One region of the Paenibacillus sp. FSL M7-0896 genome, then DNA from elsewhere that is predicted to be linked to it. Evidence: riboswitches for the same ligand, from Rfam matches in the RefSeq annotation. Region 1 holds a riboswitch; each other region holds the start of a gene.
What was found. Region 1 has a riboswitch for thiamine pyrophosphate ahead of thiC (phosphomethylpyrimidine synthase ThiC). Riboswitches for the same ligand answer to the same signal wherever they lie in the genome.

Region 1 (7,437 bases):
GTATTCAAAATGGCTACAACCATGGGTATCCTGGGCCGGCACGCTGCCGCTTACAGCCATTTCCGCCGTCTGCTGAAGGATGAGGAGGTCGCCGGAGACGCCGGGCTGTATCATTACTGTGCCGCGGCGGCAAGCAATAGCGGAAAACATGATGAGGCGCTGCGCTGCTGGAGACAGGCAGCCAAGCTGGACCCTGCTTCAGCTGTCCCGGCGTTCTTCCTGTCCCAGCTCCAGCAGGCCCGGGCAGAAGGACAGCCTATGCCTGCTGTCAGCTATAACTATCAGCTGCCCTTCCAGGAGCAGCTGAAGCAGTGGAAGGGCAATACAGGCAGATTCACTGAAGAAGTGCGGAATAATCCGCTGCTGCGCGCCTCGTTCTTCTGGGCGCTGCGCTACGGCGATTCTGCTACGAAGCTTCAGGTGACCGAGGCTCTCCGCTGGATTGAGGACGAGGAGATGTCCGAGGTACTGCGCGGAGTTCTGGAGCAGGAGCCGCTGCAGGAGGACCGCCTGCAGGAGGCGGCATTGTTCAGCCTTCAGCGGCTGATCGGGGAGAACCTGAATGAAGCCGGCGGCTCGCCCGGCGAAGAGCAGGAGCCTGCGGCTGCTCCCGGACCCAAGGGGATGCTGCCCGGAACCGGCGGCTTATCGCCGTCCACTACCCGTATTTGAAGCAATTGCTGTTGTAAGAACACCTACTTGTAAGGAGGCCAATGTAATGTACAAAACGATTGTAATCGGAACAGGCCCGGCCGGGCTGACTGCCGCGATTTATCTGGCGCGTGCGAACCTGAGCCCGCTGATCATTGAAGGCTTGCAGCCGGGGGGACAACTGACAACGACGACAGAAGTGGAGAACTTTCCAGGCTTCCCTGAAGGGATTCTGGGTCCGGACCTGATGGACAATATGCGCAAGCAGGCGGAACGCTTCGGCGCTGAATTCAAGAATGGCTGGGTGGAGTCGGTGGACTTCTCACAGCGTCCGTTCAAGGTAACAGTGGACGGAATGGGTGTACTGGAAGCGGAGTCGGTTATTATTTCAACCGGCGCCTCTGCAAGATATCTGGGCATTCCGGGCGAGCAGGAGAATGTGGGACGCGGGGTCAGCACCTGTGCGACCTGTGACGGCTTCTTTTTCCGTAATAAAAAGATTGTCGTCGTCGGCGGCGGAGACTCCGCCATGGAGGAAGCCAGCTTCCTGACCCGCTTTGCATCCAGCGTAACGCTGGTTCACCGCCGTCCCGAGCTGCGGGCCTCGAAGATCATGCAGGACCGGGCGCGTGACAACAGCAAGGTAACCTGGGCCTTGAACCGCACACCGGTTGAAGTAACGGTAGGAGAGACCGGAGTGAAGGGCCTTACGGTGCTTAACAATGAGACAGGTCTGACAGAATTGGTGGAGGCAGACGGCGTGTTCGTAGCGATTGGACACACACCGAACACAGCCTTCTTGGGCGGGCAGATCAATACGGATGAGAATGGCTATATTGTGGTCAACCCGGGTACCACCGAGACCAACATCCCGGGTGTATTCGCCTGCGGCGATGTACAGGATACCCGTTACCGTCAAGCGATATCGGCAGCGGGAACCGGTTGTATGGCCGCTATGGATGCCGAGAAGTTCCTGGAAGGCACGATGGTGCACGACTGGAGCGAATCGCTGGACAAATAACGGGTTTACAAGAATTACCCATACAGGTAAAATGTATTTAATTAGATAAGATACCCACTAGGGGAGCCTGAATAGGCTGAGACGGGAAAATTGAATTTCCGGACCCTTGAACCTGATCTGGATCATACCAGCGTAGGAAAGTGGAGTCGGACCTTTTTTGAATACAGTCTTATTTGGCTGTTCCTTTAATAAAGCCGCTCCAGGTGGAGCGGCTTTTTGACTTGCAGGAATCTATAGATTCTTCAGCTCAATCTGCTGCGTGACCTCTTATCTGATGAGTGTACAGAGCGAAGAGGAGGAGATTGAAATGACAGGAATGGGTAAAAACGAAGAGGTGGATCTTTCGGGATTCCCCGCAAGCCGTAAAGTGTATGTGGAGGGCTCACGCCCGGATATCCGGGTGCCAATGCGGGAGATCAGCCTCAGCAGAACCGAAGGCGTTGCCGGGGAAGAGGAAAATGCTCCGCTGCGTGTCTATGACACAAGCGGTATGTACACGGATGCCGCGGAGGAGACGGATATTCGGAGGGGGCTGCCGCCGCACCGTTCAAGCTGGATCGCGGAGCGTGGCGATTCGGAGGAGTACACCGGAAGAGCCGTCCGGCCGGAGGATAACGAAATTCGCAGAGAGGGGGCTGCCGCAGAAGCTTATCCAGGACTGCGCAGGAATCCGAGGCGGGCCTATGCAGGCGGCAATGTGACCCAGCTGCATTATGCAAGGCAAGGGATCATCACACCGGAAATGGAGTATATTGCGATCCGGGAGAATATCCGGCCGGAGTTCGTAAGGGATGAGGTGGCTGCGGGCCGTGCTATTATTCCGGCCAATATCAATCACCCGGAGAGTGAGCCGATGATTATCGGCCGTAACTTCCTGGTGAAGATCAATGCCAACATCGGAAATTCGGCGGTCACTTCTTCTATTGAAGAGGAGGTGGAGAAGATGCGGTGGGCGACCCGTTGGGGGGCTGATACCATCATGGATCTCTCCACCGGCTCTAAGATCCATACCACCCGGGAGTGGATTATCCGCAATTCTCCTGTGCCGGTCGGGACAGTGCCCATATACCAGGCGCTGGAGAAGGTGAACGGTATAGCCGAGGACTTAACCTGGGAGCTCTATCGCGACACGCTGATTGAGCAGGCGGAGCAGGGGGTGGATTACTTCACCATTCATGCCGGGGTGCTGCGGCGCTATATTCCGCTCACTGCCCGGAGAATGACCGGCATCGTATCCCGGGGCGGATCGATTATGGCTGCCTGGTGCCTGGCCCATCAGCAGGAGAACTTCCTGTACACACACTTCGAAGATATATGTGAGATCATGAAGACGTATGATGTGGCCTTCTCGCTGGGGGATGGCCTGCGCCCCGGCTCTATCGCCGATGCCAATGACGAAGCTCAGTTCGCCGAGCTGGAGACGCTGGGAGAGCTGACGGCGCTTGCCTGGAAGCACGATGTTCAGGTTATGGTAGAAGGTCCGGGCCATGTGCCAATGCACAAGATCAAGGAGAATATGGACAAGCAGCTTGAGATTTGCCACGAAGCCCCTTTTTACACCCTCGGTCCGCTAACTACGGATATTGCACCCGGCTATGATCACATCACTTCGGCCATCGGGGCAGCGATAATCGGGGGGCTTGGAACGGCAATGCTGTGTTACGTTACACCTAAGGAGCATTTAGGCCTGCCTGACAAGAATGATGTGCGAGAAGGAGTCATTACCTACAAAATTGCTGCACATGCCGCAGACCTCGCCAAGGGACATCCGGGTGCGCAGGACCGGGACAACGCGCTGTCCAAGGCGCGGTTCGAGTTCCGCTGGCGCGACCAGTTTCATCTCTCCCTGGACCCGGAAAGGGCGCAGGCGTATCATGATGAGACCCTGCCTGCGGAGGGGGCAAAGCAGGCGCATTTCTGCTCGATGTGCGGCCCTAAATTCTGCAGCATGCGGATTTCGCATGATATCCGGCATTCCCATAGATGGAGCCAATCACTGTAACTTAGCTGCATGACCTAATCTATATGTAGGTACGTTGTTCATGGCCGAGAGGCCGTGATTAGAGCGGAAACGTATTATTCTGAGGCTATCCCCCCAAGCTGAATGGCTGGCGGGGATAGTCTTTTTGTAGTTAGTGATTACAATCACAATTCACCCCTGTACCCTATGCTAAGCTGGTGTTGAGAAGAATTCTCATTAGTGAGGTGTGCAAAAGGATGAGCAAAGCGTTGAAGCTGGATGAATCGGTCTTTGAGCTGGTAACCAGGCACCCGGAAATTGTTGAGATCATGGTGGAACTGGGTTTTCGTGATATTGCGAAGCCTGGAATGCTGCAGACTGCAGGACGATTCATGACCCTGTCCAAAGGAATGAAATTAAAGAAAATAGAGCTGGAAACCGTTCGGCTGGCCTTTCAGCAGCATGGTTTCGAGATTATAGAATAGAAGGAGAGACTACGATGAGCGAACTGATTAATAACCGCGAGGTCGATATTCCGGAACAGACACGCCGCCAGGCTATGCTGAGAGAGATCATCAAGGAGCTGCATGCGGGCAAAAGCGTGGAGGAGGTTAAGGCGCGTTTTGAAGAAGCGGTAGGCGATGTTACGGTGGAGGAAATCTCCGCCATGGAGCACTCTCTGATGACCGAGGAAGGCATTCCGGTAGAGGAAGTACAACGCCTCTGCTCCGTGCATACGGCAATCTTCAAGGGCTCGATTGAACAGATCCACCGTTCTTCTAAGCCTGAGGAGCAGCCCGGTCATCCCGTGCATACGTTCAAGCTGGAGAACCGGGAGATCGAACGTCTGGTCAACTTCCGGCTGGAGCTGCATGCGGATAAGTTCAAGAAGAACGCCAGCGATGAGATTATCTATAAGCTGCTGGAGGACCTGAGTCTGCTGCTGGATCTCGACAAGCACTACAGCCGCAAGGAGAATCTGCTCTTCCCTTACCTGGAGAAGTACGGCATATACGGTCCTACGAAGGTAATGTGGGGAGTGGATGACGGAATCCGCAATATGATCAAGGAAGCCAAGAAGGCGCTTAGCGCCTATAACGGGGACAGCGGGCAGATTACAGCCGCACTGGAGGAGATCATTAAGGAAGTCAATGAGATGATCTTCAAGGAAGAGAATATTCTGCTCCCGATGGCGCTGGATAAGCTGACTGAGGATGAGTGGGTCAAAATCGCCCGCGAAAGCGATGAAATCGGCTTCTGCCTGACTGCGCCCGACCAGGAATGGATACCGGAACGTGCAGCGGAGCCTGAGGGTGCTGATGTTCCGGCGGAAGAAGGGGAAGGCCTGTCCCCGCAGGGCTTCATCCGGTTCGAGACCGGGCTGCTGTCGCTACACCAGCTCGAGACGCTGATGAATCATCTGCCGGTGGATCTGACCTTTATCGACGAGAACGATGTCGTCCGCTACTTCTCGCATGGCAAGGAACGGATCTTCGCCCGGACGAAGGCCGTTATCGGCCGCACCGTACAGAACTGCCATCCGCCGCAAAGTGTGCATGTTGTTGAGAAGCTGCTGGCTGATTTCAAAGCCGGAGTGAAGGATGCCGAGGATTTCTGGATTAATATCAAGGATAAATTCATCTATATCCGTTATTTCGCCGTGCGGGATGCAGAAGGCCGTTATATGGGGACGCTGGAATTCACCCAGAATATTGCACCGATCCGTGCCCTTGAGGGCCAGAAGCGGATTTTGTCCGAATAGCATTAAGGTATCTGGCACCCTACAATAGAAGAGAATGAACGGACTTTCTTGCCTGCCTGGTGAGAAAGTCTTTTTGTTAACAAATAAGAACTGAAGTCCATTGCCCCGGGTGTATCGCCTTTCCTTGACCGCAGGGGAGGGTTCTATTATAGTGGGTACGTAGGATTAACTATTTTAGCATAGAAAAAGGTGGCTTGTAACATGTCTGAACATATCTACGTTGGCGTGGATTTAGGTGGTACCACGATTAAGGTTGGAATCTGTAATGCCGAGGGAAGCCTGCTGCACACTTACGAAGGTCCGACAGGGACTGCGGATGGCGTCGATGCTGTCATCGATAATATCGAGAAGTATGTACGCCAGATTGTGGAGGACTCTCCGTACTCCTGGGACCAGCTGGCTGGTGTCGGTGCGGGACTGGCCGGATTTACGAATATTCGTGAAGGTATCATCATCCTTGCGCCCAACATAGGATTTAGAGATGTGCCGATCCGCTCCATTCTGGAGGGTCGCCTGAACAAGCCAGTCAAAATAGACAATGATGCCAACGTGGCTGCACTGGGCGAAGCCTGGAGCGGTGCAGGGCGCGGCATAGAGAATTGTGTCTGCTATACGCTCGGTACGGGTGTGGGCGGCGGTATTATCATTAATGGTAAGGTGTATCAGGGATTTGCCGGTCTGGCCGGCGAGCTTGGACATATCTCCGTGGTGCCCGATCTGGAAGCGATCCAGTGCGGCTGCGGGAACATGGGCTGTTTGGAAACCGTTTCCTCAGCGACAGGCATTATCCGTATGGCGAACGATGCTGTAGCACGCGGGGACCGGACCTCCTTGTCCACCGTTGAAAAAATCGCTGCGAAGGAAGTATTCGATGCCGCCAAGGCAGGCGATGAAGCTGCGCTGCGGATTGTGAACCGGGCGGCCTTCTACCTGGGCAAATCAATGGCCTCCGTTGCAGCGGTCCTGAACCCTGAAGTATTCATCGTCGGCGGCGGAGTCTCCAAGGCAGGCGATATTCTGTTCGATGAAGTCCGCCGGGTATTCGCCAAGCTGGCGCCTGCCCCTCTGCAGACCGGTGTTACGATTGTACCTGCAGCGCTTGGCAATGACGCCGGTATTATTGGTGCGGCAGGCCTGCTGCTGCGTTCTTAAAAGACCGGAATTATTCATATACTAATCATAGGGAGGGATGCTGTAATGACCGACCTCGAGCAAACCCTGCCCGCCCATGCCACCCTGATTATCATTACAGGCATGTCGGGTGCGGGCAAGACGATTGCCGTGCAGAGCCTGGAGGATCTGGGGTTCTTCTGCGTGGATAATCTTCCGCCTGTACTAATCCCGAAATTCGCTGAGCTGATTGAGCAGTCCAAGGGTAAAATCGCCAAGGTGGCGCTGGTCATCGACCTTCGGGGGCGGGAATTCTTCACCGCCCTGTCGGAGTCTCTGGCCTACATCAAGGACGAGTCAACGATCGGGTGTGAGATCCTTTTCCTGGACGCCACAGATTCAGTGCTTGTACAGCGTTACAAGGAGAGCCGCAGGCATCATCCGCTTGCTCCGAAGGGCATGCCGCTGGACGGCATCCGCATGGAGCGCCAGATGCTGGAGGAGCTGAAGAATTCAGCTACCCTGTGTCTGGATACCAGCAGCATGAAGCCGGTTCAGCTCAAAGAAAAAATAGTGTCACGCTTCTCCCACCTCGGGAAAAGCACCCTCTCGGTTAACATTACTTCGTTTGGATTCAAGTATGGGATTCCGATTGATGCTGACCTGGTGTTCGACGTCCGCTTCCTGCCTAATCCGCACTATGTGGATCAGCTGCGGCCCAAGACAGGCCAAGACAACGAGGTGTACGACTACGTAATGAAATGGCCTGAAACGCAAGAATTCCTGACCAAGCTGCTGGATATGCTTCAATTCCTTATTCCGCAATACCGCAAGGAAGGCAAATCCCAGATTATTATCGGCATCGGCTGTACGGGCGGCAAACACCGTTCGGTAGCCATCGCCGAATACCTGGGCAAAATGCTGGGGGTTAGC
Region 2 (7,437 bases), 340 kb from region 1:
GGGATGCCATTCATGCGGACGGTTCCGGTATCCGGCAGCGTAAGGCCGCCGATGATATGGAACAGCGTGCTTTTGCCGCAGCCGGACGGGCCGACAATGGAGACGAATTCCTGCGGCTCCACGGTCAGGGAGACCTGATTCAGCACCTGTGTCTCCCGGCGGCGGTGCTTGAACGACTTGCTGATGCCGCTGACTTCGAGCGCAGGCGGCACACTCCGTGTTCCCAGGCGTCCGTCTCCGTCCGCCTTCTCCAGTTCAATCCTCGTAAGCTCAGACACTTCGCGTAACCTCCTTCAGTTAATTATAAGTACTTCCGTGTTGGGATATCCTCCCGTGGCATTAAGCTTCCTTGCGCGGCTTCCAGCGCACCAGCCATCTCTCCAGGAGGGCAATGAGCGCGAATAATACGAGACTCAGCAGCACGATAATGGCGATGGCCACGAACATCCGGTCCGCACGGTAAGAGGACTTCTGCAGCAGCATATAGTAGCCGATCCCTTTGTCGGCGCCGATCCACTCGGCGACCACTGCGCCCATCACCGCATAAGTGGCGGAGATTTTGAGCCCGGAGAACAGGGAGGGCAGCGAGCCGGGAAGCTCCAGCTTGGTGAAGATCTGCCACTTGCCTGCACCTGCCATCTTCATATAATTCAGCATTACCCGGTCGCTTTGCGTCAGCCCGCCCATGGTCGCAACAGCCACAGGGAAGAAGCAGACGAGGGTGATCAGGATGATTTTGGGCAGCAGGCCGAAGCCGAACCAGATAATCAGCAGCGGGGCAAGCGCAATGGAGGGCACATTCTGGCTGAGAATCAGCAGCGGATAGAGCGCTCGCTTGACCCAGGGCAGCAGATGCAGCAGCAAGGCGGTGAGCAGGCCGATGCCTGTGCCGACCGGGAAGCCGATCAGGGTCAGCCGCAGCGTGGCGGCGGTGTGCTCCCAGATCCCGGAGGCGTTATTCTTCGTCTCACGCGCGATATCCGCGGGGCTGGGCAGCTGGTAAGCCGGGATATCGAACAGCATGACCGATAGCTGCCATATCCCGACAAAAAAGAGGACCGCCACAAAGGGCGGCCACACTAGCTTCCAGGTGCTTCTCACGGCCGGTATTTCTCCGTCAGCTTCTCCATGCTGATGCCGCCCGGATTATGGGCGATCTTGATCTGTGAGATGACACTAGGACTGCCGGAAGCGACCAGCGCCTCATGCATATCACGCACAATATCCAGCAGCTCGGATAGCTCGCCTTCCATCGTAGTCTCCAGCGGATTCACCTGATGCTTCACGCCTGACTTTTGAATCACCTCTATAGCCTTGTCCACGTAAGGGATGGAATCCTCGTTGTTCGGTGTCTTGGGGATTACCTGAATGCTGAGCAGTGTATTAGCCATGATCAATCATCCTTTCAAGTTAAGTATAAGATTCCCGCCATGCGGGTTCATTATGATTCCGGCAAAAATTCATTCGTAAACGTACTCTCCGCATCCAGCGGCTTATCCAGCAGCTTCAGGCCGTACATCCAGTCGGCGTAATTCTTCCAGATCTCAAGCTTCTGCTCACCCCAGCGCGGGGCGTCGTCCTTGTATTTCGGGCTAAGCCATTTCTGACTGGCCAGCACCAGCTTGGGGTCCAGATCAGGTACAGCATCCGACAGTACCGTCGCGGCTTCTTCCGGGTTATCGATAGCGTACTGATAACCCTTGGACGTAGCCTTCAGGAAGGCCTTCACCACTTCAGGATGCTCGGCGATCTCCTTCTCGCTGGTGGTCAGCACCGGTGTGTAGTAATCCAGCTGCGGCGCATAATCCTTAAGATAGAGCATATCCAGCGGCTCCCCGCGCAGCTCGGCTTCCACCCCGGTCCAGGCATAGAAGATCCAGGCGAAGTCAATATCCCGCTTCACGGCTGTGAAAAAGTCCGCTTCGCCGATATTCACCAGCTTCACCTTGGAGACATCCCCGCCTTCGGGGTCCATGATGGCTTTCATGGCAGCCTGCTCCGCAGGGGAGCCCCAGCCTCCGTACGTTTTGCCTTCAAAATCCTTCGGCGTCTTAATATTGCGGTCCTTCGGAGCCGCAAAGCCCGAGGTATTATGCTGAATGATTGCAGCAATCGACACCAGCGGCACATCCTGCAGGCGGGCTAGGGTCAGCGCCTCCTGGGCGCTGATGCCGAACTGGGCTTCGCCGGAAGTGACCATAGTATCAGACCCGGCAGCGCCTGGCTGTACAATCTGTACGTCAAGACCTTCCTCCGCGTAATAGCCCAGCTCCTTAGCTGCATACAGGCCGGTATGATTCGTGTTCGGCGTCCAGTCCAGGGCAATCTTGACCGGAGTCAGCGCCTTAGGTGCATCTGTGGGTGCGACTGCGGTTGCATCAGGTGCAGCCGTACTGTTCCCGGCAGCAGGTGCGCTGGCCCCCGCATTGCCGCTGTTGTTCCCGCCGCCACATCCCGCGACTGTGAGAACCAGCATGGAACTGAGCAGCAGCATTACTGTTTTTTTGACTCCCATTTCTCTTTCTCTCTCCTTCCAGCAACCCCTGGTCTTCAGAGCTTACAGAAACCCTATTCCTGTACATCCTTAGAATCAAAAAAGCGTCCCGAAGATCGGGACGCCAGTTACTTGCGTGAGGGGAATTCAGCTTCAGTACCGCTTAAGGCACTGTGCCGAATGATGATTCCTACGCTGGCATTATCCAGATCAGGTATAAGGGTCAGTATCTTGTGGGATACAATCTCAGCCGGCCAATTCCAGCACCCCTGGTTCTATAAAGTTCACGGGTATTGCTATGTTCTTACGGTGTATTATAGACGGCAGCTTCGACATTGTCCACCCTCTGTGCCTTAATCCCTCGTATAATGCCGCTTCTTGCGGCGGCTGCGGATGCCGTTCCAGATCTCTCTCAGCGTTAAGCCGACACTGACGGTGATCCCCGAGAAGGTCAGGAACAGAGCCAGATACTCGAACGCGGAGTACTCCAGCATTTTGCTCCAGTCAATCTGGCCCTTCAGATCCTCGATGACCTGATTCATCCCGTAGATCCCGCTGATGACCGTAAATACGGTGAGCACCATCAGGAGCGTATCCCGCCGTTTGGCCTGGAATTTGTCCTGATACTGGAACAGGTCATTCAGGGTCATTTTCACCTCATCGAACAGCGCATCATTGCCATACACCTTACGCAGCTGAAAAAAAATCTCCCGCCCCTGCGACTGCGAAATCAGCTCCAGGAAGTAGAATTTGGCCGAGAATTTGTTGATCAGGAAGATCAGATTCTCGATCTCATCGTTGTCGTGGTTGATACGCAGCCGGGAGTGGAGGTTGGCGAGCTTCAGCAGCACGATTTTATGAAAAATACTCAGCAGCATTCCGTAATAATACTCTCCGTACATCTGGCTGATCAGGCCTGCGGCAATCTCCGGCTTCGCCCGGCTCACGCAGCAGAAGGTCTGCTCATTGGTCATATAGTAGGTGTCCGGCCCCCAGCGGCTATAGCAATGCTCCCGGGTGTACTGCTTGATATAATCCGGATCACTTGCACTCATGTAGGGGCTGCCGTCGATGGTCAGACCATCCACCTGAGAGGCACGGTAGAGCATTTCGACACTGATCTCTTCCTCGTCCTCAGGGAGATTAACGCCGTAGAAGGCCTGCACCAGCATTCGTTCATCGACGAAGAAGGGCAGGGTCTCGAAATAATTGCCATTCGTCTCCGCAGGATCGAGATACGGCTCCAGCCCGGCTGCCAGATGCCTGAACACGAAGTCCTCCACCCGGGCAAAAGACTTCTTATGACAATGGATGAAGGTATGCTCATCCTGAACGCTTACATCCTCCAGGTTGCGGAACCGGTCGGCGAATTCGAGTACCATGCTGAAGGGGAGATTCTCCTCCTCAATAGCCACTCTTACCGTCAGGAAGCCCAGCTCGAACGGGCAGAGGAACACATCGGTCGACAGCACGCGGAAGGGAACCGTCTGAAAGGGCATTTGCAGCCCGCACAGCAGATCACTCACCCGGGAAAAGCGGCGGAAGGAATCCCTGTCCTTCTCATGCGGAAACAAGACATGGGCGGCAAAAGGAAGATAGCTGCGCTCCATTTTCTCATGGGATACACAGTGGTTCTCTCCGTAATAGGCATGCTCCAGTTCCTTGTTCTCAAGAAAAAAACGCGTAAATCCATCCTGCTGTAAACTCTCAATCAGCTCTTCATCGACCTCGGCCTTGATGGAGAAGGGGAAAATGAATTGCAGCAAGGCGGTATGCAGAGTGGGCTCGGAATGCAGTTCAGCCATGTGTGGGTTCCATCCTTATTCACAGAATATGGACCTTGTTGTATACAATTACCCGATTCTCCAGGCGGTCACGCTCAGCACGAATAACAGCGCGGCAAAAGCGGCCAAAAGTCCCGAGGTCTGGGCGATCTGCAGATGATCCATGGACCAGCCGGTCAGCAGCGGCAGCACCGCGCCGCCGACTCCGCCGGAGGCGATCATAATGCTCGGCGTGGATTCTTCCGCGCCGGGCAGCAGCTTGCTGGAGAAGACCAGCGCGATGGAGAAGATGCCGGACATGAACAGGCCAAGCAGCAGGATGATGGCAAAGGCGGCAAGCCGGTGACCGGCGAACGGGAAAATAACGAGCAGCAGCAAAGCGGCAAAGCAGCTGACGAGCACATAGATGCGGTAGGAAATCTTCTCGGCGATGACACCGGCGAACAGTCTGCCCGCCGACATGGCCAGCCAGAAGAAGGTCACCGTGAGTGCAGCCGCGGCCTCGCTCATGCCCAGCTTCGCAATGAAGATCGCCGGCATGAAATTCACCAGGCTCATCTCAGTGCCTACATAGAGAAAGAAGAACAGAATGAACAAGCCCAGCACGACCCATTGCTTGCCCTTGTAGGGCAAGGACAACCGTCTGGTGGTTCCCGCTTCCGCTGCCGCAGCGCGGTCAGGGCGGGCAGGCCGCTCATTCAGCGCGCTGTCCAGCGGGCCGAATCTGCTCTTCGCCCAGAAGAGCAGCGAGAGGAGGGAGAAGGCGGCAACGATCAGGAAGGCCAGCCTCCACTGCCCGGCGGCAATCAGCGGACTGGCCGCCAGCGGCATGAGCAGCGCCCCGACACCGAACAGCACCTCCAGCCGGCTCATGGCAACCGCCGTTCCTTCGGTGACTGCGGCAATAATAATCGTGCCGATGACGGCTTCGATCATCCCGAAGCCGAACCCTGCGGCTACGGCAATTACGTACATCCAGCCCCAGGGCGGGAGGAAGGCGTAGGCAATCTCGGCACAGAGCAGCAACCCTGTGGCAATCAGAATACCGCCGCGCTTGCCGAACCGCCGGTTCAGCAGCGGCGAGACCAGTACGCCGGCCAGGAAGCCCGCGAACTGGCTGAAGATCAGCTCGCCCCCTGCACTGTAGCTGCGGTCATAATGCTGGAGCAGCACCGGAAGAATGGAGCCCAGGACGACATGGGCGAGGCCGATTACGAAATAGGAGAGACAGCCGATCCAGATTAGTTTTTTCAAGAATAAGACTCCTTATGAATCAATTTATGAACAGATGGCGGGATTCAGAATGAACGGGAAGGGTACACTATATTAGGCACAGGTTAATCATAAATCCAAACCGTGGACGTGAATATATAAACTTATATTCACATGAATTTGAAGGGAGCTGTGACGTCAATGGATAACAAAGAGCTGGAGAAAACAATCATACAGGTGCTGGACGACAACAGGTTCGGTTCCTTCGGCACGATTGAGGCCGGTAACAAGCCTAAGGTGCGTTACATGGCGATATTTCATGACGGACTGTCCATCTATCTGGCAACTAACCGCAAGACTCATAAGGTAGAAGAGCTTCAGGATAATCCGAATGCTAGTCTCTTGCTTGGCTATGAACAGGGCGGCGGCAAGGATGTACTGGAGATTGAAGCTACAGTTGCTGTGACGAAGGATGATAGCTTGCGCTCTAAGGTATGGAATGAGTCCCTGGAGAAATGGTTCAAGGGACCGGATGATCCCGATTATGTCATTCTTGAGCTGTCCCCTTCGCGGATTGAATATATGGGTAAGAACGGTGAGCACGGGGTATGGCAGTCTTAAGCGGTTGTCTCCGGTAAAAGGATGGCAGTGGCCGGTAACGGATAAGTTCCGCCTAAGCCTAAGTACTATATAGTCCGGCAATCCGGGCCTCTTAGGAACCTCCATGGTTCATAGGGGGCCCTTTCTGCTGCTGCTTTTCGGATTGTGCCTAAGGAATCATGCTATAATGACCTCAGGTTATCGACATCATGAGGCGGAGGGGATTGCCATGAACTGTGTTGATTGTGCTGACATCGACCCGATAGAGGATCAAGGGGAGCTGAAGCTCCGCCCCTGCTCTGATCCGCTGGCTGCTGCCATCCGGAATGCCGGTTATGAAGTATTTGAGACAAGCAAGACCTGTACCATTCCATATCATCGTAAGGAAGAGCTGTTGAAGCTTATAGAATGGCTGGTGGCGGCTGAGGACATAGCCGACTCCTTATCCGTATGCGTTAAGAGCAAAGGTGCCCCTGCGGCCCCGGAACGGTGGCTGACCTTCGATCAGCTGAAGGTCCGCTTCGCTAACGAGAATCTGGTGTCCATCATTATGAGCCATGATTTCTGCAGCCACATGCAGCCGATTGTGAATTTCAGCGAGGAGATTGTCGGCTTTGAATTTCTGCTGCGCCCGCTGCCCCAGGGCAGTTATTTTCAGCCTTATGAGCTGTTTGAGATTGCCCGGCGGACAGGGTTTCACTCCTTCCTTGACCGGGCCGCCCGGATCTCGGCAATAGAGACCAGCAGTAAGCTGCTGCCTAAGGGCATCAAGCGGTTCATTAACTTCCTGCCCTCTTCTATTTATAATCCCAAGTATTGTCTTACTCATACCTTCGAGGCGATCCGGAGGCTGGACCAGAACCCGGCGGACTATGTATTTGAAGTAGTGGAGACGGAGCAGATCAGCGATATTGCCCATCTGCGCGCCATCTTCGCCGAATACCGCCAGCAGGGGATGCGGGTTGCGCTGGATGATGTGGGCGCGGGCTATTCGACCGTTGAACTGATGTCCAGCCTCCAGCCTGATTATGTCAAGGTTGACCGCAGTCTGATCAGCTTCTGTGACAGGGATGAGGGGAAGCAGCGGATGCTTAGGGAGATAATCTCCAGGGCCGGAGAATTCGGTGCAAGCCTGCTGGCCGAAGGCATTGAACGCCGTGAGGAATTCCTGGTCTGCCGTGATCTCGGTATGGATTTGGGACAAGGCTATCTGTTCGGGCTGCCGGAGGATAAGCCTCCGGGAAGGTTTGGAATTACGGCCTGAACAGCAAGGATCATTCTCCCCGGATACCGCAGACCTCAAGACTGCCGGTATCCGGGGATTTGTTTTGCCAGTTGAAGGAAGAA
Region 3 (7,437 bases), 3.2 Mb from region 1:
CACATGGGAATACTGGAATAACGCACCGGAGACCAGACTGAGACCGCAGACCACGAGCCAGCGCACACCGATCCGGTCGAACAAGATTCCGGCAACCGGCATCATCAGCCCGGAAGCGATCGCTTGCGGCAGCAGCGTCAGGCCGGTATCAAATGCGCCGAAGCCGCGGGCCTGCTGCAGAAATTGCGGGAGCAGGAATAACGCGCCATATAAGCCGAACTGGGCAATCCACTGCACGATGATCCCTGTCGTGAAATCAACGGATTTCAGAATCCGCAGCTCCAGCAGCGGTGTCTTGGAGCGCAGTTCAGCGATGACAAAAGCGATCAGCGCCACAGCGCCCAGCAGCAGCCCGATCAGCGTCTTCTCAGAGGTCCAGCTCTGCGCGCCCTGGCTGACCCCGTAAGTGAGCGAAGCAAACGCCAGCGGGCCAAGAACCATACCGAGCTTATCCATGCCGGGCACGCTGTTCTTCGCCGCATTCGGCAGCTTGCGCAGTCCGATCAGCACAGCAATGATGCCAATCGGAATATTAATGAGGAAGATCCAGCGCCAGGAATGGTATTCAACCAGCCAGCCCGACAATACCGGACCTATAGCGGGTGCGAACAGGACGGGAATACCCATAATCCCCATGACAACTCCAACCTTACTTTTGGGGGCCAGTCTGTACACATAGGCCATCCCGACAGGGAGCACACAGCCACCGCCAAGTCCCTGAATGACCCGGAAAACAATCAGCCATTCGGCGCTGCTTGGTGTAGCGCACAGAATCGAGCCTATCGTAAACACAATTACCGCCGTCAGGAAGACCGTCTTGGCCCCGAACCGGTCAGACAGCCAGCCTGACAGCGGAATAACTGAAGCCTGAGCCAGCATATATCCGGTAACTACCCACTGCAGCGTATGCAGGTCCGTCTTGAAATCCACCACCAGCCTGGACAAGGCTACATTCATCGCCGTACTGTCCAGCACAACCATAAATACTCCGGCAATAATGGCCAGCAGCGGAACCAGAATGCTGGACAGCCGGAAATCGGCTTCCTGCTTCAAGGTCTGATCCATGTCTCTTCTCCTCCTGAGCTGTCCGCGTTCAACATTGACCTGCGGGCAGATTGTTCTATATAATGAGTGAACGGACAACTGTCCGTAAGTGCAATTCATAGTCTACGGACAATTGTCCGTTGTGTCAATTCTTTTATTTATTTTTCTGTAAATCGCTGATTTATTTCTGAAAGGGGTTCTCATGAAAAAGCCAGACACCGATGCTGCACAGCTCCCGCGCTCAGCTCCGCAAGCCAAAGAATCCGCTCCGCCCGAGTCCGCCGATCCTTATGTACAGCGGATTCTTGAAGCTGCCCGCCAGTTGTTCACCGAGAGCGGACTTGAGGCAGTCAGCATGTACAGCATTGCCAAGCGGGCAGGCATAGGACAAGGCTCCCTGTACCGCCGCTTCACGGACAAGGGTGAGATCTGTTCTGCACTGCTGAAGGGCAGCACAGATCAATTCCTGTCCGGGCTGGAGCAGCAGGTGGCTGCCAGTGCCGGTGAAGCTCCGGCTCTCGCTCAGCTGCAGAGCAGCATTGAGCAGATTGCCGATTTCATTGAGCAGTATGCTGAGCTGCTGAATATGATCAAAGCCGAGTTCACCGGTAAGAAGCAGCTGACCCAGTTTGAGCATCCTTTTTTTCAGCGGCTGGGGGTGATGATGACAGAGCTGCTGCAGCGTGCTGCGGAGGGCGATGAGATTATTGACATTGATCCTGCCTTTGCGGCCACGGCCTTAATCTCTGTCCTCAGCCCTGATCTGTACCTGTATGAGCAAAAGCGGCACCACTCCTCCAAGCTGGACATCTCCCGGGGCATCGTCACCTTGTTCGTGACCGGTCTGGCGAAGCGCTGACCGCCTGCTCTTTACAAGAGGGGAATTTGTGGTATATTAAGTAGCAATTACGAATTCAATAACACCTGTTAATTCACTAGGGGAGTCGGCCGACTGAGACGGAGCTTAAGCTTCGGACCCTTTGAACCTGATCTGGATCATACCAGCGGAGGGAAGTGGAGCAGAATGTATCAGTGGTTCCCGTCACAGGGCCGCAGCCGACTGTACCTTCCGCCCCATTCATTGCCTCCGGGAATGAATGGGGCTTTTTTGTGCTCCGCGCAGGTTCTACTTCAATCCGGGGAGGCTTGTACATAGTCTTATGATCAACATTAGCAATCTATCCTATGCTTTCGGGACCGGTTCGTCCCGGACACCCGTCTTCTCAGGGCTATCCATGAATGTGCAGCGCGGCGAATTCATTTCTGTCGTAGGCGGAAGCGGATGCGGCAAAAGCACCTTGTTCAAAATCATCGCCGGCCTGCTGGAGCCGGACAACGGCAGGATTACGCTGAACGGAGCCGAGTCCGCTACAGCAGCGAAGAGGCTGGGCAGTGTGGCCTACATGCCGCAGCAGGATCTTCTCCTGCCTTGGCGGACCGTAATGGACAATTGTCTGCTGCCTTGGGAACTCAAGCGCAGCCGTCCCAAAGCGGCCGCCGTGGCCGAGATTCGTACCCTGCTGCAACGCTTCGGCCTAGAGGGAACCGAAGGGGCTTATCCCCAGGAGCTGTCCGGCGGGATGCGCCAGCGCGTGGCGGTACTCCGCACCGTGGCGGCGGGGAATGACCTGCTGCTGCTCGATGAGCCGTTCGGGGCGCTCGATGCCATTACTAAGCGCTCACTGCAGCGCTGGCTGCTCGAGTTATGGGCGGAGCTGGACAAGACGGTGCTGTTCATCACCCATGATCTGGAGGAGGCTCTACTGCTCAGTGACAGAATCTATCTAATGACGGGCAGTGGCGGCGGCGGGATGCAGGAATTCCCAGCCGGTCTACCCCGTCCGCGCCATCACAGTCTGAACTATCTACCGCAGTTCGCCGCCCTGCGCCAGGAATTGGAGCTGAAGCTATATGAGAACCGCCGCTCCTAGAAGATTGCTCCAGCACTACGGTCCGGCTTCCCTGCTCGCCCTGCTGACGCTTGCCGGCTGGGAGACTGTAGCCCGGCTGGGCCTGGTTCCTCCCTTCATTCTTCCGGCTCCGTCTGCGGTCTGCAAGGCCTTGCTGGAGGAACGCCGCCTGTTATTCGGGGTGCATCTGCCGGCTACACTGCTTGAGGTACTCACGGGCTTCGCACTGTCTGTGGTCTGCGGCTGCCTGCTGGGAGTCGCCATGCACCTGTTCAGTCCGCTGGCCAAGGCGCTGTACCCGCTGCTGATCATCAGCCAGACGGTTCCGCTGATCGCGCTCTCTCCCCTGTTCATCATGTGGTTCGGCTACACCCTATGGAGTAAGGTCGCCGTTGTCTTCCTGACCGCTTTCTTCCCGGTGGTCATCGGCACCTATGACGGCTTGTCCAAGAACACGGACGCCTACCGGGAGCTGCTGCTGACATATGGCGCGAACCGTTGGCAGATTCTCGGGAAGGTGGGCGTTCCGCTGGCCCTGCCCTCTTTTTTCTCCGGACTGAAGCTGTCGGCTGTGTACTGTGTGATCGGTGCAACCATCGGGGAATGGCTTGGAGGCAGCCAGGGGCTGGGCTATTTCAGCCGCAGAATGGCAGGGAATCTCCAGAGTGCCAAGATGTTCGCCGCTGTTGTCTTGTTATCCGTGCTCGGTATCCTGCTGTTTCTGGCTGTCGCCGCACTGGAGAAGATTATTCTGAAGAAAAGAGGACGTTATTCATGACTACTATCCGCTATTTCCGTTATCTGCACCATGCGATTTCAAGGCCAACCGTTCTACTGTCTGCTCTGCTGCTCTGTATGCTGCCCGTCCTGGCAGGCTGCACCAATACGAACAGTCCGGCGGCCTCCGGCTCCCCGGCGGGGACTACAGCCACTTCTGAAGCTGGGACTGGAGCCGAAGGCGCAGTCCATAAGCTGACGATTATGCTTGACTGGTATCCCAATGCTGTCCACTCTTTTTTGTATGCGGCAGAGGCTGAAGGCTATTTCGCTGAGGAAGGTCTGGAGGTTGATATTCAGATGCCGGCCGATACCAATGATGCGCTGAAGCTTGTTGCTGCGGGAAAGGTGGATCTGGCACTCAGTTACCAGCCGCAGGTATTGATGGCACGGGGGGAGCAGATTCCGGTCAAGTCGATTGCTGCGCTGGTGCGCCACCCGCTGAATCATCTCATGGTAGCTGCAGACAGCGGCATTACCCGCCCGGGAGAGCTGTCCGGCAAGCAAGCCGGATATTCCTCCGTCCCGTTGTATGAAGCCATGCTGAACACGATGGTCAAAAGCGACGGCGGGGACCCTTCCTCCCTCAAGCTGGTGGATGTCGGCTATGAGCTGATCCCTGCTCTCTCCACCGGACGGGTGGATGGCATTATGGGCGGGTTCATCAACCATGAGCAGCTGATTCTGGAGCAGGAAGGCCATCCGGTCCGCTCTTTCAATCCTGTGGATTACGGGGTCCCGGATTATTATGAGCTGGTGCTGGTCGCCAGTGAGAAGGGACTGCAGGATTCACAGGGCTTTTATCACAAATTCGTGGATGCCATCAGAAAAGGCCAGCAGTATACTGCCGATCACCCGGATGAAGCGCTGAAGCTGCTGCTTACCCATCAGGAGGATACCGCACCGCTGGATGAAGCCATTGAGCAGCGCAGTCTGGAGATCCTGCTGCCGCTGATGGATGCCGGTTCCCAGCCCTTCGGCTATCAGGACAGCGCATCATGGGAGAAGGTGAACCAGTGGCTGAGCGAGAACGGTCTGCTGGCTGCCGAAGTGGATGTTAAGAATGCTTTTATTAATTTTTAATTACATCTTTCAGGAGGAATTCATATGTCTTATCTGTCAAAAGTACGCCAGGCGAACCCGCTGGTGCATAATATCACGAATATCGTAGTTGCTAACTTCACAGCTAATGGGCTGCTGGCCCTGGGAGCTTCGCCGTTCATGGCCGATGCCATTGAAGAAGTAGCGGATGTCGCCGCCATGTCCGGCGCGGTTGTGCTGAACATCGGTACACTGAATGAAGCTGCCATTGCTTCCATGATCGAAGCCGGAAAGGCTGCGAACCGCCACCATGTACCGCTCGTGCTTGATCCCGTTGGAGCCGGTGCTACCGCCTACCGCACGGATGTTACAGCTAAGCTGCTCAGTGAGCTACAGCTTACTGCGCTGCGCGGCAATGTGGCCGAGGTTGCCAATGTGGCCGGGGAGAGCTGGGCTAGCAAAGGCGTGGATGCCGGAGCAGGCGAGGGCGATGTAGTAGCTCTAGCCATTAAAGCAGCGCAGAAGCTGAACTGTGTCGTAATTATCACCGGCAAGGAAGACATCATCACAGATGGCAAGCGCACTTATATCGCCAGCAACGGGCATTCCATCCTGACCCGGGTAACCGGAACCGGCTGTCTGCTCAGTGCGGTGGTGGGTGCATTTCTTGCCGTAAGCGGCGGGGAGGTGCTTGAGGCGGCGGCCGAGGCCCTCTCCTTCTACGGCGTGGCAGCAGAGCTTGCCGCTGAGGCGGCTGAAGCCCAAGGTCCGGGCAGCTTCCAGACCTTGTTCCTGAATCAATTGTCACTAGTGACCCCGGAGCAATACAGCAGCCGCTCACGGCTGAAGCTGCTCGAAGCCTAGAAAGCGCACCTCAAAGGAGAGAACAAGATGACTAGCATACGCAAAGCGTTGACCATTGCCGGCTCTGACAGCGGCGGCGGGGCCGGGATTCAGGCGGACTTGAAGACGTTTCAGGAGCTGGGGGTGTACGGCATGTCTGCACTTACTGCACTCACCGCCCAAAATACATTAGGAGTCCAGGGCGTCTATCCGATGGAGCCGGAGACCGTTGCAGCCCAGTTAGATTCGATCGGCAGTGATCTGCCGCCGGATGCCATTAAGACAGGGATGCTGTTCAGCAGTGACATTATCCGCGTGGTTGCCAGTAAAGTGCAGCAGTACGGCTGGCAGCAGAAGCTGGTGATCGATCCGGTCATGGTCGCCAAGGGCGGCTCACAGCTGCTGCTCCAGGAGGCAGTACAGGCGCTGATTACAAGCCTGCTTCCTCTCTCGCTTGCCATCACCCCCAATCTTCCAGAAGCAGAGATGTTGACAGGTATGAAGATTGAGAGCCGGGAAGACCGGGAACAGGCGGCAAGACTGCTTCATCAGATGGGACCCGAGTACATTATCTTGAAAGGCGGACATGACTCCTCAGGAGATGAGGCCGTGGATCTGCTCTATGACGGACGGGAATTCCAGTATATGTCCAGCCCGCGGATTGCGACGAAGCATACTCACGGAACCGGCTGTACCTTCTCGGCTGCGGTGACGGCGGGTCTTGCGCTGGGCCGCTCCATGCCTGAAGCGGTCCATACCGCCAAGGCCTTCATTCAAGCGGCGATTGAGGATAGTCTGAATATCGGGGCCGGGCAGGGGCCGACGAATCATTTTGCTTATGGGAACCGGATGAGATCAAGGGGGATACCGCTATGACACGGATAGACATCGAGGATATGCGCAGACTGCTGAAGCTGTACTTCATTATGGGCAGTGTGAACTGCCGCCAATCACCCGAGGACACTTTAACCGCTGCTGCCGCTGGGGGCATCACTCTGTTCCAATTCCGGGAAAAGGGTCCTGCTGCGCTCAAGGGTGCCGCACTGCTCCGTCTAGGGCAACAGCTCCGGCAGATCTGCCGGGCCTATAACATCCCGTTCATCGTGAACGATGATCTGGAGCTTGCCGCTGCGCTGGATGCCGATGGCATTCATGTCGGCCAGGATGATCTGCCTGCCAGGCTGATCCGGGAGCAGCTCGGTGAGCATAAGATCATCGGAGTCTCCGCACATAATCTGACGGAGGCCCGGCAGGCTATCGCGGACGGCGCCGATTATCTCGGAGTCGGTCCTGTCTATCCTACTTCGTCCAAGGATGATGCCCAGGCCGTCCGGGGAACTACTGTCATAGAAGAGCTAAGACGAAGCGGCCTGAGCATTCCTGTGGTGGGAATCGGCGGCATCACCCTGGAGAATGCCCCACCGGTAATCCGGGCGGGTGCGGATGGTCTCTCCATCATCTCGGCCATTGCCGGAGCTGAGGATATACGCGAGACTACGCGTAGATTCGCGCAGCTCGTCACCGCTCCTTCTTCATAATTTAAAACCAGGCACGCTGCGGGTGGAACGATGCTGGTGGAACAATGCGGGTGCCTCATGCCACGCATAGGGTGTACCTCACTTTTCCACCCGTCTGCTTTGTGACGACATATAGCATTAACCAGGGCGCATACCCATTGTGTTCGGTTTTCCGATTACATTCGGCTTACGTGGCGCTCCCAATCCAATTATGATCGGTTTTTCGATTACATTCGGCCTACGCGGCGCATCCTGTCCAATTATGATCGGTTTTTCGATTACATTCGGCTTACGCGGCGCGCCCT
Region 4 (7,437 bases), 2.2 Mb from region 1:
CATCATCAAGGGTTACGGAGGCACGATTCGTCCGGGCGATCCCGTTATGCGCCAGGAGGCGGCGATTATGGTGAGCAGAATGATGTATTTTGAGACGGGAAGCACGGAGGTATTATCCATGTTCAGCGATAAGGATCAGATTGCAGGCTGGAGTGAAGCCGATGTCGCTGCACTGATCAATGACGGAGGAATGAAGGGGTACCCGGACGGGCGGTTTGCTCCAGAACAGGCGATGACCCGGGCCGAAGCAATTGCACTGCTGGATTATTACAATGTCACAAGCGGCGGCTTGCAGAGTGTAACTATCGGCCGTTCTGAGGGGCTCGGAAGCTTTAAACCAGGAGCTATCAAATACTATAATAATGTCACTGTATCCGGCTATGATGTGCTGCTGCAGAATCTGAAGATTTTTGGAGACCTGGTCCTGGAGGAAGGAATCGGCAACGGAGAGGTGAACTTGGACAGTGTTGAAGTACTAGGCAAGGTCATCATACAGGGAAGCGGAGATCCCTCAGTGCAGCTCAAGAACACAACCATGAACCAAGTGATTGTGCAGAAGAATAGTGGAACTGCCCGCCTGCTCACCGAAGGTACAACCTGGGTGAAGGCATTGTCGGTACAGTCCGGTGTAAATCTGGAAGAGGGGGAGGGTACCGGAGACGGGTTCACAGATATTGATCTGCCATCCGGCCTTGCAGCCGGGATCGTAGTGACGCTTAACGGCAATTTCGGAGATGTGAACATTGAAGCCAAAGGACCCTTCCTCCACCTGCAAAAAGGCTCCATACGCACGCTTAAGACCGCTGCCACTGCAACAGGGGTTAAGATAGAGCTGGATGAAGGGACAACGGTGACGCAGGCGATTCTAAATACTTCAACAAAGGTTAGGGGTGCGGGTAAGGTTCAGGATGCAATTGTGAAGGAAGATGAATAGAGTTCTGGAAATAAGGCCGTTATCCCAAGGAGTGAGGTCTTGTCATGAGGGGCGATGTACTGCTATGAAGAGATATCGACCCGATGTATGCGAAAACAAACATGTCTTTCAAGGCACAGCTCCAGCATGAAAATGAGCAACGTGCCTAAAAACAGAATACAGCATCCTTCCGCTATATCCCGGTAATCGCCCGGTACTCCCGGTCCAGTATCGCATAAAAGTATTGGTTCACCCACTGGTCATTCCAGTGTATTTCTTCCCGGAATACGCCTTCGCGGGTCAGGCCCAAGCGTTCCAGCACCTTGATGGATGCGGTATTGTATTCATTGCACATAGCCACGACTCTATGGGCCTTCCATTCTTCAAAAGCAAGCTTCAAGGCCAGCTGCGCCGCCTCGGTGCCGTAGCCTTGCCCCCGGTATTCAGGGAACAGGCTGTAGCCCAACTCCCAGCTCTCGCGCTCTTTTACATACCAATGTATACTCAGTTCCCCTACAGGGGTTGCTTCGGGAGTGGCTAGCCTGATCAGGAATTGTCTATGCCAGTCGCTCTGGATTCGTTCCGCCACAGTCTTCCGGACTGCCTCCTTGTCGGTTGGAATCATATCCTCGAAGGGCCAGAGTGAAGCGCTCATTTCCAGATCTGTGATGAAATCGATATCGTCCGGGGTGACCGGAGATAAGGTGATTCTTGCATTCATTGTGCGATACCCTCCTGCTAGTATGATTTCGATACGATCTTGCCGTGGTTCCTCACAAAGTATAGGACATTCCCCTTAGCGGATATAGATAATATTCTTTTTGGAAACGTTCGTTCCTTACCGTACTACCGTTCCGATATAGGCACCGTTGAATGAAGATTGGCTGTTTGGGCGGCTGCCAAGTGTGGTAAGTAACATAACGTACAGTCAAGCAGGCACACTGCCTGATGCATAAACACCAGACCTTAAGCCATGCTAACATGATTAATCAACAATACTGTGGACAGCGAAAGGAGAATGGATTATGCCAGACACTAACAAACAACCTGTCAAAACTCTGCCCCCGCAGGTACAGGATCAGCGCCCGGGAATTGAGAGTGAGATGAACCCGCTCCCGGAGTTTGAGACACCGGCGTACAAGGCAGCAGGCAAGCTGCTGGGCAAGGCTGCGCTCATTACCGGAGGCGACAGCGGGATCGGGCGTGCGGTTGCCGTTCATTTTGCCAAGGAGGGCGCGGATGTGGTGATCTCCTACTTGAACGAGCATGAGGATGCGGAAGAGACCAAGCGCCAGGTTGAGCAGGAGGGCAGAACGTGTATTCTGATCGCCGGAGATATCGGGGACGAATGCTTCTGTCAGAGCTTGATACGTCAAACCGTTGAAGGACTCGGCAAGCTTGACATCCTGATTAACAATGCGGCGGAGCAGCATCCGCAGGACCATATTGAGGACATTACAGCGGAGCAGCTGGAGCGTACGTTCCGGACGAATATTTTCTCCATGTTCTACCTGACGAAGGCAGCTATGCCTCATCTTAAAAAAGGCGCTACGATCATTAACACGACCTCCATCACGGCGTATCGCGGCAGCCCGCAGCTGCTGGACTATTCGTCCACCAAAGGAGCCATTCTCAGCTTCACTCGTTCGCTGTCAATGAATCTGGCCGATAAGGGCATCCGCGTGAACGCAGTAGCGCCCGGACCGATCTGGACCCCGCTGATTCCGTCAACCTTTGACGCGAAGAAGGTCAGTGAGTTCGGCGGCACCCAGCCGATGAAGCGCCCGGGGCAGCCTGAAGAGCTGGCACCGGCGTATGTATACCTGGCCTCGGACGATTCCTCCTATGTGAGCGGACAGGTGATGCATGTGAACGGCGGTGAGGTTGTCAACGGATAATGGGTGCAGAATAAGATCTGGATGCAGATTCTTTAATCGGCATCTTCAGAAATCGTGTGCAACATATAAATTCTATTTTTAAAAAGCCTAACCGCTTGCCGGTAGGCTTTTTTTCAGCGCTTGTAACTATTACAATATAATTCCGTCTATTTAGATAATTTGATATGAATAGGGGATTGGGATGCTTAGAAAAAAAGGATTCATTCTATCTGCAGCGGGGATTTTAGTTTTTCTGGTAGTGTTCATTTATTTGACTCCTTTTGCAGGAAGACTTGTGGCAAATACAAGATTGGAAGGAAATGCAAAAAGCATTGGGATTAGAATTACACAGGAATCGCCGCCGCTACCCCTTGTTACTTCCGGGAAAACCCAAATTCCGGTTACCCAAGGCAGCTATTGCTGGGGAAAATTAGGATGTGCGGATTATGCAGGAGGACAATCCATGGTACAGGGGGTTACTCCCACTGCTATAGCCCCTGAGGGGGGGATCAATGTTGCTTTTACTTATAAACCGGCACCCGGCGGGTTAACCGTTCAGCAATTTGTCGATGATAAAGAAGTGCAAATTCCATTGAAGAACGGCTCTTTTAATGCTCCAAAAGAACAAGGCGTTTATTACTACGGCATATCAGCATTCTGGACATCCGAGGATGGTAAATTTTCAGAAGGGAGTTCATCCGTGGCTTTTGTAATTGAAGTAAAATCTACGAAAGAATAGCTCTAACAGGAATTATATGCTAATATACAAAAAGCAAGGCCAAACAATAGCATAGAACGATCACTAGGGGAGCCGCAAGGCTGAGACGGGCGTATCTGCTCGGACCCTTTGAACCTGATCTGGGTTATACCAGCGTAGGGAAGTGGAGAACGAATATTGCAGCGGGGGTATACGGCTAATACCGGTATTCCTGTTTCTATTCCAGACTGCTTCCTTATGGGGGCGGTCTTTTTTGTGTTTGGAGGTAGGGATCAGCGTAGTGCTGAGGAGAGGAAGGTGGACGTGTTGCACGAAATTCATGTCATCTCAGACGGACGGCTCCACCCTGAGAAGCTTGCGGAGCTGGCTGCGGCGGTACATCCCATGGTGGATTATATCCATCTCCGGGAAAAAGCCATGTCCGCCCGCGAACTGCTGGCGGCGGCGCAGCAGATGCTTCAGGCCGGGGTTCCGCCTTCGAAGCTGGTCATAAATGACCGGATCGATGTTGCCTTGGCCGCTGGGGCAGGCGGTGTACAGTTGGCCTGGCATAGCCTTCCGCCAGCCGCAGCACGCGGGCTTGCACCGGGCCTGCGGATCGGCAGATCGGTACACTCGCAGGAAGAGGCTGCGGAGGCTGGAAGGCAAGGAGCAGACTTCTGCCTCTACGGGCATGTTTTCCCGACAGCTTGCAAGTCGGGGCAGCAGGCACGGGGACTTGCGCAACTGGCCGAGGCTGTCCGCTGGAGCCGCATCCCGCTGATTGCGCTTGGAGGGATTACCCCGGGTAATGCCGGAGCGGTGCTGGCCCAAGGGGCGGCTGGCATTGCTGTCATGTCGGGGATCTGCGGAGCCCCGGACCCGGTGGCAGCGGCCATGGCGTACAGGGAAGCGGTCCACAGGGACAGGGCAGCGGAGCTGGCTGAAGCGCTGGATATGGCTCAAACACAGGGCACAGCAGGAGGTGAACAGGCATGAATGTGACCGTTAACGGAAAGAGGCAAAGAATCGAAGAGAGCTGCCGGACACTGGAGGATCTGCTCTCCCGGCCCGAGTGGGCCGGTAAGCTGGTGATTGTCGAACTGAATGGTGAGCTTGCTGGCAGAGAGGTTTACGGAGAGACACTGCTCAGTGAGGGGGACCGGGTGGAGCTGGTTCATTTTGTAGGCGGAGGCTGAACACGAAGACTTATCCCAGGAGGCGTTAACATGCAAGATCCATTGATGATTGGCGGAGTGACTCTAACCAGCAGACTGTTCATTGGTACCGGAAAATACAGCCGCAACACCCTCATTCCCGAGGTGATTACGCGATCAGGCTCACAGGTCATTACCGTTGCTCTGCGCCGGGTGGACCCGGAGAGCAGTGACAATATTGTCAGCCATATTCCTTCCCATATGACCTTACTGCCTAATACCTCCGGTGCGCGCACCGCAGAGGAAGCAGTACGGATTGCCCGGCTGGCGAGATCGGCGGGGCTGGGGAACTGGGTGAAGATTGAGGTCATCAACGACCAGAAATATTTGCTGCCGGATAATACCGAGACCATCCGGGCGACCGAGATCCTTGCAGCAGAGGGCTTCGTGGTGCTTCCGTATATGAGTCCTGACCTGTCCGCCGCCCTGCGGTTGAAAGCAGCGGGGGCTGCGGCCGTGATGCCGCTGGGAGCGCCGATCGGGTCCAACCGCGGACTGCAGACCAAGGAACTGATCCGGATTCTGATCTCCGAGACGAATCTGCCGGTGATCGTGGATGCCGGAATCGGCAGACCGTCCGAGGCGGCTGAGGCGATGGAGATGGGGGCCGCAGCGGTGCTGCTTAATACAGCGATTGCCACCGCCTCGGATCCGCTGCTGATGGCAGAAGCCTTCCGTGACGCGGTAGCCGCAGGGCGCAAGGCTTATCTCGCCGGACTGGGGCCTGTGGAAGAGACGGCGGCAGCCTCTTCACCGTTGACCGGGTTCTTGGCCTGACAGATGGAATAGGAAGGAGAGAACGGTTATGAGCTTTTATGAGACGATGACCCGGCTGGAGCAGCTTCCTTACGGGACGCTATGGAGCCGGTATACGGCAGAGGATGTGAAGCGTGCGCTTCGTGCAGAGCGGGTGGATGAAGAGGGGCTGATGGCACTGTTGTCACCGGCAGCGGAGCCTTATCTGGAGGAGATGGCGCAGAAGGCGCACCGCTTAACGCGTACGCATTTCGGCCATGTGATGCAACTGTTTACACCGATGTACCTGGCTGATTATTGCGTGAATCACTGCACGTATTGCAGCTTCAGTTCTATTTATGATTTTCCGCGCAAAAAACTGACGCTGGAGCAGGTCGCCCGGGAAGCGGAGACCATCGCAGCCACAGGCCTGCGCCACATTCTGATTCTGACCGGAGAATCCCGCAGGGACAGTCCGGCCGGTTATGTGAGGGACTGCGTGAATGTGCTGCGCCGCTATTTTGCCTCCGTCAGCATTGAAGTGAATCCGCTCTCGACAGCAGAATATGCTGAGCTCAGAGAAGCTGGCGTGGACGGTCTGACGCTCTATCAGGAGGTCTACCATCAGGAAACTTATCGTGCGCTGCATGTAAAAGGACCCAAACGCGTCTACCGCAACCGTCTGGACGCTCCCGAACGGGGCTGTCAAGCCGGGTTCCGTTCGGTGAATATCGGAGCCCTGCTTGGCATGTACGAATGGCGCCAGGAGGCGCTGGCCACTGCGCTGCATGCGAGATATTTGCAGGACAAGTACCCGGAATGCGAAATCGGGCTGTCGACTCCCCGGTTCCGGCCTTACTTAGGCGAATTCAATCCCGCAAGCGATGTAACCGACCGTGCGCTGGTGCAGATTATTCTGGCCTACCGCCTATTTCTGCCGCGCTCCGGCATCTCGCTGTCTACACGCGAGCCTGCGGCCTTGCGCGATCATCTGGTCCAGCTCGGCATCACGAAGATGTCCGCAGGGGTATCCACCGAAGTGGGCGGACATTCCCTGGAAGGGGGAACGCCGCAGTTTGAAATCTCGGACAACCGCAGCGTGAACGAGATGGCCGAGATGCTGCGTTCGCAAGGACTCCAGCCGGTATTCAAGGACTGGGATATCCTGTCCGAGCCGCTTGGGTTTGAGATAGGCAGGCTGAATCTGGTTGAGCCTGATGTGACCAAACCGGATGTAATTTAAACTGATCAGGATAAACGAATGAACTTAACTTGACTAGACTAAGCGAATCAACTTAAACTGACCAGACTAACCGTGCCTAACTTAACTTGACCAGACTAATCGTGCCTAACTTAACTTAACTTGACTAGACTAACCGTGTCTAACTTAACTTGACCATATGCAAATAACCCGCTTCATGGCGGGTTATTTGCATTGTATAAGGGTTATAAGTTGCATGTGGGCCAAACGTGTGCGAAAAACCGAACACAATTGGTGCGGATGGAGAAAATGCGGGCCGTTTAAGAGCGGCATTCGCATAGCATTGTTAACACGTAAGTATATCAGCCAACGCTAGGAGCCAACACATGCGAATGTGTACTCTATCTACTCTATAGATTCAGGCTCTCCGGCAGACTGTCCCTGACTCGCACTGGAAGACAGCTCGTCCAGCGACATTTCGAAGCCCGGAGCCATGTGTTTAAGGAAATACTCCATCTCAGGCATCTCCAGCACATGCAGCTTCGCGGCAGTCTGCTCCCTGGCAGCGGCGAATTCGCGGTTGCCTGCGGCGACCTCCCAGACGCATTTCAGGTAAGCGTCCAGCACATCCGCTGCCTTGACGTAGCGGAGCAGTCCGGCATCCTCGGAGCCGGGAGGGCTGGTGTGCGGCTGCAGGAGCGGCGCATAGACTGCGCTCAGCTCCGGCGGGATCATGGCCGCCAGCCGGTCGGCGGCCACCTGCTCCATCTCGCGGAAGCTGGACAGCAGACGCGAGT

Region 2: another riboswitch for thiamine pyrophosphate. It lies ahead of MKY12_RS00515 (ABC transporter substrate-binding protein); the one in region 1 lies ahead of thiC (phosphomethylpyrimidine synthase ThiC).
Region 3: another riboswitch for thiamine pyrophosphate. It lies ahead of MKY12_RS12535 (ABC transporter ATP-binding protein); the one in region 1 lies ahead of thiC (phosphomethylpyrimidine synthase ThiC).
Region 4: another riboswitch for thiamine pyrophosphate. It lies ahead of MKY12_RS08480 (thiamine phosphate synthase); the one in region 1 lies ahead of thiC (phosphomethylpyrimidine synthase ThiC).

The regions. Positions count from the first base shown of each region.
Region 1 is NZ_CP150250.1:7,514,029-7,521,465, forward strand. Features, by position in the region: gene MKY12_RS32785 (tetratricopeptide repeat protein) at 1-672, shown strand, start outside; gene trxB (thioredoxin-disulfide reductase) at 719-1,672, shown strand; TPP riboswitch at 1,722-1,828, shown strand; gene thiC (phosphomethylpyrimidine synthase ThiC) at 1,980-3,674, shown strand; gene MKY12_RS32800 (DUF1858 domain-containing protein) at 3,890-4,117, shown strand; gene MKY12_RS32805 (DUF438 domain-containing protein) at 4,132-5,394, shown strand; gene MKY12_RS32810 (ROK family glucokinase) at 5,596-6,546, shown strand; gene rapZ (RNase adapter RapZ) at 6,592-7,437, shown strand, end outside.
Region 2 is NZ_CP150250.1:117,076-124,512, forward strand. Features, by position in the region: gene MKY12_RS00500 (ABC transporter ATP-binding protein) at 1-260, opposite strand, end outside; gene MKY12_RS00505 (ABC transporter permease) at 340-1,101, opposite strand; gene MKY12_RS00510 (MTH1187 family thiamine-binding protein) at 1,098-1,391, opposite strand; gene MKY12_RS00515 (ABC transporter substrate-binding protein) at 1,442-2,515, opposite strand; TPP riboswitch at 2,665-2,775, opposite strand; gene MKY12_RS00520 (hypothetical protein) at 2,848-4,299, opposite strand; gene MKY12_RS00525 (MFS transporter) at 4,348-5,532, opposite strand; gene MKY12_RS00530 (pyridoxamine 5'-phosphate oxidase family protein) at 5,692-6,111, shown strand; gene MKY12_RS00535 (EAL domain-containing protein) at 6,320-7,354, shown strand.
Region 3 is NZ_CP150250.1:2,974,325-2,981,761, reverse strand. Features, by position in the region: gene MKY12_RS12545 (DHA2 family efflux MFS transporter permease subunit) at 1-1,065, opposite strand, end outside; gene MKY12_RS12540 (TetR/AcrR family transcriptional regulator) at 1,247-1,903, shown strand; TPP riboswitch at 1,972-2,074, shown strand; gene MKY12_RS12535 (ABC transporter ATP-binding protein) at 2,205-2,975, shown strand; gene MKY12_RS12530 (ABC transporter permease) at 2,956-3,732, shown strand; gene MKY12_RS12525 (ABC transporter substrate-binding protein) at 3,729-4,814, shown strand; gene thiM (hydroxyethylthiazole kinase) at 4,833-5,636, shown strand; gene thiD (bifunctional hydroxymethylpyrimidine kinase/phosphomethylpyrimidine kinase) at 5,664-6,491, shown strand; gene thiE (thiamine phosphate synthase) at 6,488-7,153, shown strand; gene MKY12_RS12505 (hypothetical protein) at 7,271-7,437, opposite strand, start outside.
Region 4 is NZ_CP150250.1:2,014,714-2,022,150, forward strand. Features, by position in the region: gene MKY12_RS08460 (S-layer homology domain-containing protein) at 1-934, shown strand, start outside; gene MKY12_RS08465 (GNAT family protein) at 1,107-1,634, opposite strand; gene MKY12_RS08470 (SDR family oxidoreductase) at 1,939-2,811, shown strand; gene MKY12_RS08475 (hypothetical protein) at 2,993-3,529, shown strand; TPP riboswitch at 3,585-3,687, shown strand; gene MKY12_RS08480 (thiamine phosphate synthase) at 3,806-4,486, shown strand; gene thiS (sulfur carrier protein ThiS) at 4,483-4,686, shown strand; gene MKY12_RS08490 (thiazole synthase) at 4,717-5,481, shown strand; gene thiH (2-iminoacetate synthase ThiH) at 5,510-6,682, shown strand; gene yfbR (5'-deoxynucleotidase) at 7,046-7,437, opposite strand, start outside.